Linked DNA regions of Bosea sp. 685. The protein of the gene in region 2 interacts with the protein of the main gene of each other region in a pairwise test. Links are inferred from orthologs where the notes say so. Each region holds a gene or a part of one and is shown on either strand. Other genes may lie near its edges.

Region 1 (6,902 bases), 1.5 Mb from region 2 along the record:
CATGGATGCCCACCGTGCCGGCGACGCGGGCAAATCCCGTCATGCTCTCGATGGCCATGGAAATCCCTGTCTCTGCCGCAACAACGCGGCGGACCCTAGAGCCGGATGATGTCTGGTGGAATCACGAAGTGATCCCATCTGACATCTGAATCCGTCTCTCATCTAAAAGTGAGAGCAGGATCGATGCGAAAAACCGGTTCGCACTTTTTCGCATCGATCCTGCTCTAGTGACAGGTACCCCGGCGAGCAAGCCTTGCCGCCGCAGCGTCCCGGTCCAGGATGTGGATAGCGCCCGGATGGCTAGGGGCGCAGCGAAGGCACCTGCTTGGGGCTGTTCAGATCGAAGCTCTTGTTCAGCAGGGGATCGCGCGCTGTCCCTTCCGAGGCGTCGAAGGCGCGGGCTCGCCCAGTGACGCCGGCCTGGACGCTGGCGCCCGGCTGAGCCACGGGCGCCCCCGCACGGCGGCTCCCCGGCGTCGGGAAGGTCTCGACATCATCCGTGTCGGTGTTGGCCCGCTGCGGTCCGGGCGCCTCGGTGCGCGTATCGGGCGCCGGCGGCGGCTCGACCTTGTCGACGGAGGATTCCGACGGCGGCTTGCCCGGCTCGCGACGCCCGGCCTCGAGCTGGCGCCAGCGCCCGACATTGCGGTTGTGCTGGTCCAGCGTCTCGGCGAAGGCATGGCCGCCGCTGCCGTCGGCGACGAAATAGAGCTCCTTGGTCCGCGAGTGATTGACCACGGCCTCCATGGCCGCGCGGCCCGGATTGGCGATCGGCCTGGCGGCAGCCCGTCGATGACATAGGTGTTGTAGGGCGTCGCCTGGGTAATCTCGTTGCGCTGGATCGAGCGGCCGAGCGTGCCCTTGCCACCGACGATGCCGTAAACGATCGTCGGGTCGGACTGGAGCTTCATCTTGCGGTTGAGGCGGTTGATGAAGACGCCGGCGACGCGCGGCCGTTCATCGGCCCGGCCGGTCTCCTTCTCGACGATGGAGGCCAGGATCACCAGTTCCTGCGGCGTCTTGATCGGCAGATCGGCGGGGCGCTTGGTCCAGATTGCGTTGAGGGCAATGCGCTGATCGCGCGTCATGCGGTCGACGATGGCCTGCCGGGTCGAGCCGCGCTGGAACTTGTAGGTATCGGGCAGGATCGAGCCTTCACGCGGCACCTGGATCACGTCGCCGGTCAAAAGGTCGTTGTCCTTAAGCCTGGCGATGATCTGCTCGCTCGTCAGTCCCTCGGGCACCGTGATCGAATGCTCGACGGCCTTGCCCTCGGCAATGATGTCGAGAATCTCCTGCTGGCTGGCGCGGGCCTTGAACAGATATTCGCCCGCCTTCAGCTTGGTCCAGTTGCCGGTCACCAGCGCCGAGACGCGGAAGGCCCAGGGGTGCTCGATCAACCCTTCGCGCAGCAGGAGATCGGAGATCTCCGTCAGGCCACTTTCCTTGGGGATGATCAGGACACGGTCGCTGGCGAGCGGGCCTGGCGCCTTGCTCTGGCTGCCGACCACGGCGATGCCGGCGCCGACGACGCCGGCCAGGACCAGCAACGCCGTGAACAGGCCGCTCATCATGGCGATGAAGGGGCTGCGACGGCGGCGGCGCGCCTTTGGCGGCGGCGCGGGCGGAGCGACCGGCTTGAGTGCCTCGCTGGGGCTCTTGGGGGCGACGCGGGGCGACTGGTTCACGGTTCGGCGCTCGCATTTCTTCAAATTGATACAGGCTTCGTGCCGCCAGCGAGACGGATACGACCAGCAAGCCAGCCTGTCGTGGTTTCGACCGGCAGACTAGCAGAAATTATGGCGAAAGCGCGCTGTCCTCGAAAACACGAGACTCAGTCGACGTAGCGCCGCATCACCAGAGACGCGTTGGTGCCGCCAAAGCCGAAGGAATTCGACAGCACAGCGTCGATGCGGCGCTTCTTGGCGACATGAGGCACGAGATCGAGATCGGTCTCGACGGAAGGGTTGTCGAGATTGATCGTCGGCGGTGCGATCTGGTCGCGAATCGCCAGGATCGAGAAGATCGCCTCGATCGCGCCGGCAGCGCCGAGCAGATGGCCCGTGGCCGATTTGGTCGAGGACATCGCCGGCTTGCGCGAGGCATTGGCCAGAAGCCGCTCGACCGCGCGCAGTTCGATCTCGTCGCCGAGCTGCGTCGAGGTGCCGTGCGCGTTGACGTAATCGAGATCGGACGCCGTCAGCCCCGCCCGATTCAAGGCGGCGGACATGCAGCGATAAGCGCCGTCGCCGTCTTCCGAAGGCGAGGTGATGTGATAGGCGTCGCCCGACATGCCGTAGCCGGTGATCTCGGCATAGATGCGGGCGCCACGCGCCAAGGCGTGTTCGAGTTCCTCAAGCACGACAACGCCGGCACCCTCGCCCATGACGAAGCCGTCGCGGTCCTTGTCATAAGGGCGCGAGGCCTTCTCGGGCGTGTCGTTGAAGCCGGTCGATAGCGCGCGGCAGGCGCAGAAACCTGCAATGCCGAGCCGGTTGATCGCCGATTCCGTGCCGCCGGCCACCATCACCTCGGCATCGCCGAGCGCGACCATGCGGGCAGCATCGCCGATCGCATGAGCGCCGGTGGAGCATGCCGTCACAACCGCGTGGTTGGGGCCCTTGAGGTGGTTCTCGATCGAGACATAGCCCGCCGCCAGATTGCTCAGGCGGCCAGGGATGAAGAAGGGCGAGAGCCGGCGCGGGCCGCGCTCCTTCAGCAGGATGGAAGCCTCATAGATGCCGCCGAGCCCGCCAATGCCGGAACCGATCGCGACACCGGTCGCGGTCTGGTCCTCGTAGCTCTCGGGCGCCCAGTTCGCATCGGTCAGCGCCTGCTTGGCCGCCGCCATCGCAAAGACGATGAAATCATCGACCTTGCGCTGTTCCTTCGGCTCCATCCAATCGTCGGGATTGAAGGTGCTGCCGGTTCCATCGCCAAGCGGGATGTTGCAGGCGATCCGCGCAGGCAGATCGCTCGCGTCAAAACTCGTGATCGGCCCGGCGCCGCTGGCGCCGGACAGAATGCGAGCCCAAGTCGGCTCGACGCCACATCCGAGCGGCGTCACCATGCCGAGGCCGGTGACGACGACACGTCGCATCGTAAAACTGCGTGAAACCATGGGACTTTCGGCGGCGAGCGACCTGAAGGCTGCTCAGGCAGTCTTCGACAGGAACTTGACGGCGTCGCCGACGGTCACGATCGTCTCGGCTGCATCGTCGGGGATCTCGACGCCGAACTCTTCCTCGAAGGCCATCACGAGCTCGACGGTGTCGAGGCTGTCAGCGCCCAGGTCTTCGATGAAGTTCGCGCCGTCCACGACCTTCTCCGGCTCGACGCCGAGATGCTCGACCACGATCTTCTTCACGCGCTCGGCGACATCGCTCATGGGTCTCTTCCTTAAAGCTTGAAACACACCGCTGGATCGCGACGCGTATAGGGGAATTGCACTTCCCGTATCCCACCTCACCAGAATGGTGCCGGCGGGCCGGAACTCTCGAAGCCTGCACAAACGCAACAACCGGGTCCTCGTCAAGTCCCCTCGGCTCCTGCGCTGCAGCGCGACGGCGCTCAGTAACACAGGCCGCGGAGGCTGGCGAGAGTGCAAAACCCTCTTTAAAAACTTTTGAAAAGCTTTATCAAGCCATTCAAATCATTGTCATTCCGCCGTTGACGTGCAGTGTCTGCCCCGTCACGTAGGCGGCCTCATTGCTGGCGAGATAGGCAACCGCGGCAGCAACATCTGCGCCCGAGCCCAGCCGGCCCATCGGCACGTCGGACAAGATGCCCTCGCGCTGCTTTTCGTTCAACGCCTGCGTCATCGGCGACTCGATGAACCCCGGTGCGACGATATTGACGGTGATGTTACGGCTGGCGACTTCGGCCGCGAGCGCTTTCGACATACCGATCAGCCCGGCCTTGGAGGCCGCATAATTGCCCTGCCCGGGATTGCCGGTCGTCCCGACGACGGAGCCGATCGAGATGATACGACCATAGCGGCGGCGCATCATCGTCTTCACGGCCGCGCGAGAGAGCCTGAAGGCCGCGGTCAGATTGACGGCGATGACGCTGTCCCAATCCTCGTCCTTCAAGCGCAGGAACAGGTTGTCGCGCGTGACGCCGGCATTGTTGACGAGGATATCGAGTCCACCGAGCTTCTCTTCCGCCGCCGGCACCAGCGCCTCGACCGATTCCTTGTCGGACAGATTGCACGGCGCGATCACAGCCCGCTCACCAAGTTCGGCGGCCAGAGCCTCCAGAGCCTCGAGCCGCGTGCCAGAGAGCGCCACAGTCGCGCCCTGGCTGTGCAGCAGCCGCGCAATCGCGCCACCCAGGCCGCCGGTCGCGCCGGTAACCAGAGCCTTCTTGCCCGTCAAATCAAACATGGTCTCTCCCTGTGTTCGGCGCCTCGCCGTTTCACCCGTTCCGGGTTTTGTAATTCGCGATATCGTCGGCCGTGCCGACGGAAATGGTGGCGGCTCCCGCCGCGATCCGCTTGATCAGGCCGGCCAGCACCTTGCCGCTGCCGGCTTCGACGAATTGGCTGACGCCCGCATCGGCCATCGCCAGCACGCATTCGCGCCAGCGCACCGTGCCGGTGACCTGCGCCACCAATGAGGCGCGAATGGCGGCCGGATCGCTCAGCGGCGCGGCGCCGACATTCGCCATCACGGGCACGACCGGCGCCTGCATCGAGACCGCAGCCAGCGCGGCGCGCATGGCCTCGGCCGCAGGCTGCATCAGGGCGCAATGGAAGGGCGCGGAAACCGGCAGCAGTATGGCGCGCTTGACGCCGCGCTCGCCGGAAAGCGCGATGGCGCGCTCGATCGCCGCCTTGGCGCCCGACAGCACGACCTGGCCACCGCCGTTGTCATTGGCCGCCTCGCAGACTTCGCCCTGCGCGGCGTCGTTGGCGATGGAGCGCGCGAGATCGAGCTCCGCCCCCAAAAGCGCGGCCATGGCGCCCTGCCCCGCCGGCACGGCCTTCTGCATGGCGTCGCCCCGGATCCGCAGCAGGCGCGCCGCATCCGTGATGCTGAAGGTCCCGGCCGCAGCGAGCGCCGAATATTCGCCGAGCGAGTGGCCGGCGACGAAGGCCGCGTCGCGCTTCAGGTCGAGCCCAGCCTCGGCCTCGAGCACGCGAATGACGGCGAGGCTGACGGCCATCAGCGCCGGCTGCGCATTGGCGGTCAGCGTCAATTCCTCGGCAGGCCCTTCCCACATCAGGGTCGAGAGCTTCTGCGAGAGCGCCGCATCGACCTCGTCGAACACGGCTTTCGCCTGGGGGAAGGCCTCGGTCAGGCTCTTGCCCATGCCCACGACCTGGGAACCCTGGCCGGGAAAGATGAACGCTGTGGTCATTTCAGGCTAACCTCGATCGTCACGCCATAGTGATCAAGACGGCGCTGTCACATTGCTGGAGAGGTCCCGTCAAGCAACTCATGCAACATTTCCGCTGTCCAGATGGGTTCTTTGCACTGATTTTGGTTGCGCGAGGCGTCGTCAGCCTGTAACGACCCGCTTCTGCTTGTTCGGCCGGAGGCTGAACGGATGGCGGGCTTACGCCCGCAGGTTCCTAATCAGGACCGTCATCCCGTGTCTCCGCCTTCGATGAAATCCTGTCGGGCCTGTTCCAGGGCTCGGAGGGCTCCGCGCCGGGCGAAGCAGGGTGAAACAGAAAGGCCACTCAATGGCATTGTACGAGCATGTCCTGCTCGCGCGACAAGACGTCAGCGCGCAGCAGGTCGAAACCCTTGTCGAGCAGTTCAAGGGCATCATCGAGGCGAATGGCGGCTCGGTTCCAAAGGTGGAGTACTGGGGCGTCAAGTCGCTCGGCTACCGCATCAAGAAGAACCGCAAGGCGCATTACTCGCTGCTGAACATCAACGCCCCCTCCGCCGCCGTGCTGGAGATGGAGCGCCAGATGCGCATCAACGAAGACGTCCTGCGCTTCCTGACCGTTCGCGTCGAGGAACTCGAAGAGGGCCAGTCGGCCATGCTGCAGAAGCGTGACCGCGACGACCGTGGCGATCGGGGCGACCGCTTTGACCGTGGAGGCCCGGGCGGTGGCGGTGACCGTTTCGACCGCGATCGTGGCCCGCGCCGCGACCGTCCGCGTCGCGACGACGAAGTCACCGAAACCACTGGCGCGGAGGTCTGAGCCATGTCGACTGCATCAGCCGGCGCTCGCCGCCCCTTCTTCCGCCGCCGCAAGTCCTGCCCCTTCTCGGGTGAGGGCGCTCCGAAGATCGACTACAAGGATGTGCGCCTGCTCTCGCGCTACATCTCCGAGCGCGGCAAGATCGTGCCGTCGCGCATCACGGCGGTCTCCGCCAAGAAGCAGCGCGAGCTCGCCCAGGCGATCAAGCGCGCCCGCTTCCTCGGCCTGCTGCCCTACGTCATCCGCTGAGCGGATTTGAGAATCCCCGGCGGCGCATTAGCGCCGCCGGTTCATCGAAACGACAACCCATGGTCGCCCAGTGGTGAAACTCCACCGGGTATGTTGAGGCGAACAGCCTCTCACCCTGTCGGGCCGAAAGGCTTGCGAACAGCGGGACAGCAGGACGAAAGCATGCTTCCGATCGTCGGCATCGGCGCGGGCCTGGTAGCGGCCCTGCTCTTCGCGGTGGTGATCACTGGATCGCCGCTGGCGGCATTGCTGTATTCCGCCGCTCCCCTCCCGATCTTCATCGCAGCGCTCGGCTGGAATCACCGCGCGGGCCTCGTGGCCATCGCCGCGGGCACGCTTGCCGTCGCCGTGGCACTCAGCCTCACCGCCGGCGTCGGCTTTGCCGTCATCATTGCCGTGCCGGCCTGGTGGATCGCCTATCTCGCCTTGCTGGCGCGCGGGGAGGAAGGCGCTGTCGAATGGTATCCGCTCGGCCGGTTGCTGCTCTGGATCG
Region 2 (7,051 bases):
GGAAGCGGTCTCTTGTGTCCGGCCTATCGTCGGAGGGGCGCGAGGCGGATTCGAGATGGTGGAGCACGGCATTGGGCGTCCAGACGACGCGCAGGCCGTGCTGGCGGACCTTCATGCACAGGTCGACGTCGTTGAAGGCGACCTTGAGCCTGGTATCGTCCAGGCCTCCGACAGCCTCATAGACCTCGCGGCGGATCGCCAGGCAGGCTCCGGTGACGGCACCGACGTCCCGGGTCAGGCCGAGATGGCCGAAATAGCCGGGATCCGTGGCGCTGCGAAACAGGCCGATATGACCGGCGATGCCCGGGCCGCCATCGAAGGAGCCGGCGCCGAGCCTGACCCCGGCATGCTGAATCTTTCCGTTGCCGTAGAGGAGTTTTGCGCCGACTGCGCCGATATCGGGCCGAATCGCGAGGCTGACGAGCTCGTCGAGCCAGTTATCGGCGATGACCTCGATGTCGTTGTTGAGCAGGAGCAGGATATCGCCTCGCGCCTGGCGGGCGGCGACATTGTTCAGGGCGGAGTAGTTGAACTCCCCGTCGATGCGCAGGATGTGCACGCGCTCGTCCCGTTCGAGGGTGTCCAGGAGAGCCAGCGCATCGTCCTCGATGCTGCCATTGTCGACGACGATGATCTCGAGCGCGGGATAGGCCGTCTTCTGTAGCAGCCCATCCATGCAATTGCGCAGAAGTGCTGCGCGATCACGCGTCGGCACGATCACAGTCACGAGGGGGCCGGATCTGGAACCGGCCATTCGACGCGGTTCCAGATCCTGGCGAGCGGCGCTTCCGAGACCTTGGCGGCGCTGTGCCCCATACGGTCGAGATGCCGCCTCACGGCCATGCGGGCATTGCGCAGGCAGGCCTCCAGCCGCCGCTGCGAGAAAGAGCCGCCGCCGGCTTCCTGTCGCCAGTGATACAGAACGAACGGAATATGCCTGATGCGGCCCGGGTCGATGGCCTCGATCGCGCGCAAGGCGAGATCGTAATCCTGGCTGCCGTCCAGCGACGGGTCGAGGCCACCGACCCGCTCGAGCAAGGCCCTGCGGTAGACCGCGAGATGGTTGATCAGGTTCTGGCCCAGCAACAGATCGTAACTATATTCCGGCTTGAAATAGGGCTCGCTGCGCCGGCCTTTCTCATCGACCTTGTCCTCGTCGGAAAAGAGCAGATCGGTCTTGGGATGCCGCTCCAGCTCGGCGGCGATTTCATAGAGCGCCCGTTCCGCCAGAAGGTCGTCATGGTCGAGCAGGGCGACGAATTCGCCCGTTGCGAGCGCGAGCGCATTATTGGTCGCTTCCGCGATGCCGCCATTTGTCTCACGTCGAATCCAGCGAATGCGCGAGTCCAGCGCGGCCTGCTCGCGCAGGATATCGGCGACGTGGCTGGAGGGCGATGCGTCGTCGGCGATGCAGAGCTCCCAATGCGGATAGGCTTGGCCGCGCACCGACTCGATCGTCTCGCGCAGGACGCGCGCAGGCGTCTGATAAGCCGGCACCACCACCGAAATCAGAGGGCGGCGTGGCATTGCCGCGATATGGCGGCGGATCGCGGCCCTGTCGGCGGCACTCAATGTGTCGTAGGCCGAGATCCATTTGCAGTAGGAAAATCCGGCCCGGGGCCGCATGGCCGGAGGCGCGAAGGGGGCTGCGAGCAGGTCTCCGACGGCCGGCCAGCCGCCGCTTGAGTAGCGTTGCCTGGCCAGCTCCAGACGCCGGGACATCCGCTGTGGGGTCGCCAGCCAGTAGAACAATCGCGTCGCGGCGCGAGCATAGGAGCCTTTCCGCTGCCACCATGTGCTGTCGGCTATCTTGTAGACTGTCTGATGCAGAGCCATCCGCGCCTCGTGTTGCGTCCGGACGGAGCTGCCCGGTAACCGTTGAGGCTGCGGATGCCGCCGCCGCGGCGTGGCGCTTCTTGGGCGGTTGATCGACGGAAATGGCTCTCGGCGTTGCCGGATTGTTTCAGGCTCACGGCTATCCCGGATCATGCGGGAGCAGGATGCGAAAAGGTGGGAACCGGTTTTTCGCCTTGATCCCGCTCTCACTCTTGGATGAGAGACGGATTCAGATTTCAGCTGGGATCACATTGTGATTCCATCAGACATCATCCGGCTCTAGATGTGGAGCCTCAACAGGTTGTCCTGATCGAGAGCGAGTCTGCTGATTGGGGTATTGGCCTGGATACCGCCATGGGGTCGATGCCAGTTGTAATGGTGGAGCCAGCGCGGCAGCTCCTCTGTTCGGCGGTCTGAGTGATCATAGGGCCTGGCGTAGGCCCATTCGCGCAGAGCTGTCTGGATGAAGCGCTCGGCCTTGCCGTTGGTCTTGGGTGTGTAGGGTTTTGTCCGGATGTGCTTGAGCCCGAGATCGCGACATGCGTCGCGGAAAGCGAAGGCTTTATAGCATGAGCCGTTATCGGTCATGACGCGGGTGACGGTGACGCCGAGGCGCTCGTAATAGGCCACCGCCGCCCTGAGGAAAGCGACCGCGCTTATGGCCTTCTCGTCGGGCTTCATCTCGACGAAGGCGAGTCGCGAGGCATCGTCGATGCAGACATGGGCGAACTCCCAGCCGAGGCCTTCGCCGCGTCCGCGCCGGTTGCTCTGGCGGGTCCGGTCCCCGGTGATGCGGTGGCCGACACCGTCGATGCGGCCGAGCTTCTTGATGTCGATGTGGATCAACTCGCCGGGATGGGCGCGCTCGTAGCGGCGCACCGGTTCGGCCGGCTCGAGGTCGCGCATCCGGCTCAATCGCGCCCGCCGCAGGATCCGGCTCACCGTCGCCGGCGAGACGCCAGCTTGCTTGGCGATGGCCTTGCCGCTCAGCTTCTGGCGCCGCAGCGCGAGGATCTGCTCGATCCGTTCGCTCGGCGTCGGGCGATGCAGCCGGTGCGGCCGCGACGAGCGGTCGGCCAGACCTGCCACACCCTCGGCGGCGAAGCGGGCGATCCATTTATCGACGGTCTTCAGGCTGACGCCGACGCAGACCGCGATCTCGGAAGGCCTGTGCCCATCGGCCGCCATCCGCACAATCCGCTCTCGACCCAGCGGTGTCAGACGGGCATTCTTGTGGATGTTCATCCGGTTCCTCCCCGAGGGCTCTGAAGCTTCGCAACCTCAGCTTCCTCGCTCGGGACCGGATGGACAACCTATTGACAGCTCACATCTAGAGGTCCGATGGACCCCTTGCCGAGGCCGCGCATTCCCGCATGCGGCGCCTTGGCTCAGCAGAGTATTCGATCGTGACCGTCCACCGGCTTTCCGTCCGCGTCTATTATGAGGACACCGATTTTTCCGGCGTCGTCTACCACGCCTCCTATCTGCGCTTCATGGAGCGCGGGCGGACCGAATTGATCCGGTCGCTGGGCATCGAACAGCGCGAATTGTTCGATGGCGGCACCGCGCTCGGCTTTGCCGTGCGCAAGATGGCGATCGAGTTCATTCGGCCGGCGGTGATGGACGATCTTTTGACGGTGGAGACACGCTCGGTCGCTGCGCGCGGGGCGACGATGGATGTCGAGCAGCGGGTGCTGCGCGGCGAGGAGGTCCTGGTCACGGCGCAGGTCCTGGTCGCCTGCGTCGGCGGCGGGCGGGCGCGGCGGATTCCGGACGGACTCAGACGCAGGCTCGAGGGCGGGACGGACGACGCGTAATGCGTGGTCGACGCTGGCCTGGCGCCATGTTAGCGCTCGATACATGAGCTGGAAGCGCAACACCCCCGATCCGCCACGCGGCTATCATCACGGCAATCTCAAGGAAGAGCTCGTGCGCGCCGCGCTCGGGCTGATCGGGGAGAAGGGCCCCAACGGCTTCACCTTCGCCGAGGCCGCGCGGCTTGCCGGCGTCAGCCCGGCCGCGCCCTATCGGCACTACCGTGACAAGGACGCGCTGCTGGCCGATGTCGCGGCGCGCGGCTTCCTCGTGTTCGAGGCGGCGCTGTCGCGCGCCTGGGATCAAGGCAGGCCGGATCCGGAGACGGCGTTCCACCGGCTCGGGCGCGCCTATCTCGCCTTTGCCCATGACGAGCCGGCCTATTACTCGGCGATGTTCGAGGCCGGGGTGCCGCTCGATGCAAGTCCCGAACTGCGCAGCGCGGCTGACCGCGCTTTCCAGGGCCTGCGCGCCGCCTCAGAGGCCTTGATCGTGCTGCTGCCGGTGGGCAAACGGCCACCGGCGCTGATGATGGCGCTGCATGTCTGGTCGATGTCGCATGGCGTGGCTGCGCTGTTCGGCCGGGCCGATGGCGGCCGGCGGCCCTTGCCAATGTCGGCAGCCGAGCTGCTCGAAGCCGGCATGCTGATCTATTTGCAAGGGCTTGGACTGGGCTCACTCAAGGATCCGAGCCCATGACCGAGGCAACGGACACACAGATCGACGAAGCGATCCTCTCCGAATTAGAGGCAAATTCTCTCAAGACCGCCCGGATCATGGTTCTCGTTGGAAAGCGGTTTCATGCTTCGGATCCATCATTCCTGGATAGGGTCGAGGCCCGTATCGGTGTGTTGATCGAGGCTGGAAGCGTCAAATTGTACGGTAACTTGGCAAATTGGCGCCGTAGCGAGCTTGCCTTGATGCCGTCCGATGGATGAGCAGCCTCGGCTGCCTCCGCCTTCGAGATCTGGCTAGGAGACCTCTGTCCGAGCGATCTTGACAAAAGGTCCGGTCGCATCCATTTATGTAAATGTGATTTACATTCACGCCTTTCCATGGTGAGGAAACAATGCCGATCGTCGCGAAGCTGGACGAGTTTGGGAGAGGGGCCTGGATCGCCTTCACGGTCCTGGGCTTCATGGTTTGGTGGCCTCTGGGTCTGGCGACCCTGGCCTTTACGATAGGGAGTGGTCGCATGGGATGCGGATATGCCGGGGCCGGCCGTCAGGAATATCGGATGAGCCGTCTCCAGGAGAAGATGGACCGTCTGCGTAGCCGCATGGGCGGCGAGGGCGGCGGTTTTGGCGGCGGCGGCTGGCATCGCGGCCCGTCGAGCGGCAACCGCGCTTTCGACGAGTATCGCCAGGAGACGCTGCGTCGCCTCGAGGACGAGCAGCGTGAGTTCCACGACTTCCTGGGACGGCTGCGCATGGCCCGCGACAAAGCCGAGTTCGACCAGTTCATGGCCGACCGGCGCGGCGGAGAGGCCACTCCACCCCCCGCTGGCTGACGCGTAAGACGCATAACGACCTGTCGTTGCAGCCTCGCCCGCTCCGGAGAACCGGGGCGGGCGTTTTCGTTTGCGACCCCTGGCTAGAGCCGTTGAATGATCCAATCGGATCGTTCAACGGCTCTAGCTCTTTGTTTTAACGCGTCTTCTTCACGCGAACCGGTATCCACTTCGCTCGAAAACGCTCTCGGCCTGCGCTGGCCGCATGGCGCGTATACCGGGCATTAACCTTGCTGGAGGCTTAACTCGATCCCGAGCATGCGTTTCGCAGGAAACCCCGTTTCGGCCCATCTTTCGCCGGATTTTCAAGCGATTGACGGCACCGGCAGTTCCCCGGATCGCGGATCGGGCGGCGGCGTGGGGTCTCTCGCGACGCGTGCGGCGGGGTTGCGTCGGGAAATCCGGCGCACTCGCTAATGCAGAAGGATGACAGGATGAACCCGGCCGATGTCGCGCAAGCCGCGCCGCAGATCGATATGTCGTTCTGGACGCTGTTCTGGCACGCCCATATCGTCGTCAAGCTGGTGATGAGCGGATTGATCGGCGCCTCGATCTGGTGCTGGTCGATCATTATCGACAAATCGCTGCTCTATCGCCGCACGCGCAAGGACATGGACGCCTTCGAGGAGGGCTTCTGGTCAGGCCGTTCGCTCGAGGAGCTCTACCGCGACCTCTCCAGCAAGCCGGCCAATGACATGGCCGCCGTCTTCGTCGCGGCGATGCGGGAGTGGAAGCGCTCCTTCGAGAATGGCGGGCGCTCGGTCGCCAGCCTCTCGCAGCGCATCGACAAGGTGCTCGACGTCACCATCCAGCGCGAGACCGAGCGGCTCGAATCGAAGCTGCTCGTGCTCTCGACCATCGCCTCCTCGGCGCCCTTCATCGGCCTGTTCGGCACGGTCTGGGGCATCATGCATTCCTTCACCGCCATCGCCGTCTCGAAGAATTCGTCGCTTGCCGTGGTGGCGCCCGGCATCGCCGAGGCGTTGTTTGCCACCGCAATCGGCCTGTTCGCCGCGATTCCGGCACTGATGGCCTATAACAAGCTCCAGGCCGAGGTCGCCAAGGCGCAGAACCGGCTGGAGGCCTTCGCCGACGAATTCTCCGCGATTCTGTCGCGGCAGATCGACGAGCGGCTGGCGGCTTAGGGGCAAGCAAAATGGGTATGTCAGCAGCATCCGGCGCGAAGGCCGGGGGGCGACGCGGCCGGCGGGGCCGGCGCCATGGCGCCATCGCCGAGATCAATATGACGCCGTTCATCGACGTCATGCTGGTGTTGCTGATCATTTTCATGGTCGCGGCGCCCCTGATCGCGACCGGTGTGCCGCTCGATCTGCCGCAGACCGGCGCCAAGCCGATCAATGTCGACCAGAAGCCGGTCACCATCGCCATCGACAGCAAGGGCCAGATCTTCCTGCAGGACCAGCCGACGCTGGAGCCCGATCTGGTGATGAAGCTGCAGAGCCTCGCCAAGCAGGGCTTCGACGAACGCATCTATGTCCGCGGCGATCGCATGGTCGATTACGGCCGCGTCGCCTCGGTGATGTCGACCATCACATCGGCGGGTTTCAAGCGGGTCGCGCTGGTCACCGAACCGGCGCGGTGAAGACGAGTGCAGTGAGGGTGTTCCAGGCGTGAAGCTTACGACCTCCGAACCGGGCATGATTGTGTCGGCGCTGGGCCACGCGACGTTTCTCGTCGCGGGGTTGCTGGCGTTCGCCTCGCCGGTGCCGCTGCCGGAGAACGAGGAGGCGATCGCCGTCGAGGTGGTCGATCCCAGCGCGCTGAACCAGGTCACGCGCGGCGAACGCAAGGCCGAGAAGGTCCAGGAGCAGCCGATCCAGCGCGCCGAGCGCCAGTCCGAGATCGTCGAGCGTAAGGAGGCGGGCGAGG

The links.
Region 1: the proteins of ybgC (region 2) and RMR04_RS13630 interact in binary tests that used the Escherichia coli proteins (3 or more experiments, as listed by UniProt). The link is inferred for Bosea sp. 685 from one-to-one orthologs.

What each region holds. Positions count from the first base shown.
Region 1 is NZ_CP134779.1:2,567,912-2,574,813, reverse strand. Bases 1,772-4,573 are described here. They hold RMR04_RS13630 (acyl carrier protein), read right to left. Parts: upstream 3,389-4,573; coding sequence 3,155-3,388; downstream 1,772-3,154. Other genes in these bases: fabD (ACP S-malonyltransferase), read right to left, coding at 4,417-4,573; fabG (3-oxoacyl-[acyl-carrier-protein] reductase), read right to left, coding at 3,648-4,385; fabF (beta-ketoacyl-ACP synthase II), read right to left, coding at 1,835-3,100. Also shown: RMR04_RS13645 (YicC/YloC family endoribonuclease), read right to left, coding at 1-58; more of fabD, read right to left, coding at 4,574-5,361; rpsF (30S ribosomal protein S6), read left to right, coding at 5,690-6,160; rpsR (30S ribosomal protein S18), read left to right, coding at 6,164-6,409; RMR04_RS13605 (DUF2232 domain-containing protein), read left to right, coding at 6,572-6,902. UniProt on the Escherichia coli protein: Carrier of the growing fatty acid chain in fatty acid biosynthesis.
Region 2 is NZ_CP134779.1:1,096,064-1,103,114, forward strand. What follows is about bases 1,981-4,931. They hold ybgC (tol-pal system-associated acyl-CoA thioesterase), read left to right. Parts: upstream 1,981-3,209; coding sequence 3,210-3,653; downstream 3,654-4,931. Other genes in these bases: RMR04_RS06270 (IS481 family transposase), read right to left, coding at 2,116-3,081; RMR04_RS06280 (TetR/AcrR family transcriptional regulator), read left to right, coding at 3,697-4,350; RMR04_RS06285 (hypothetical protein), read left to right, coding at 4,347-4,589; RMR04_RS06290 (DUF2852 domain-containing protein), read left to right, coding at 4,721-4,931. In the rest of the region: RMR04_RS06260 (glycosyltransferase family 2 protein), read right to left, coding at 1-754; RMR04_RS06265 (glycosyltransferase family 2 protein), read right to left, coding at 724-1,836; more of RMR04_RS06290, read left to right, coding at 4,932-5,161; protein TolQ, read left to right, coding at 5,596-6,306; RMR04_RS06300 (ExbD/TolR family protein), read left to right, coding at 6,318-6,764; cell envelope integrity protein TolA, read left to right, coding at 6,793-7,051.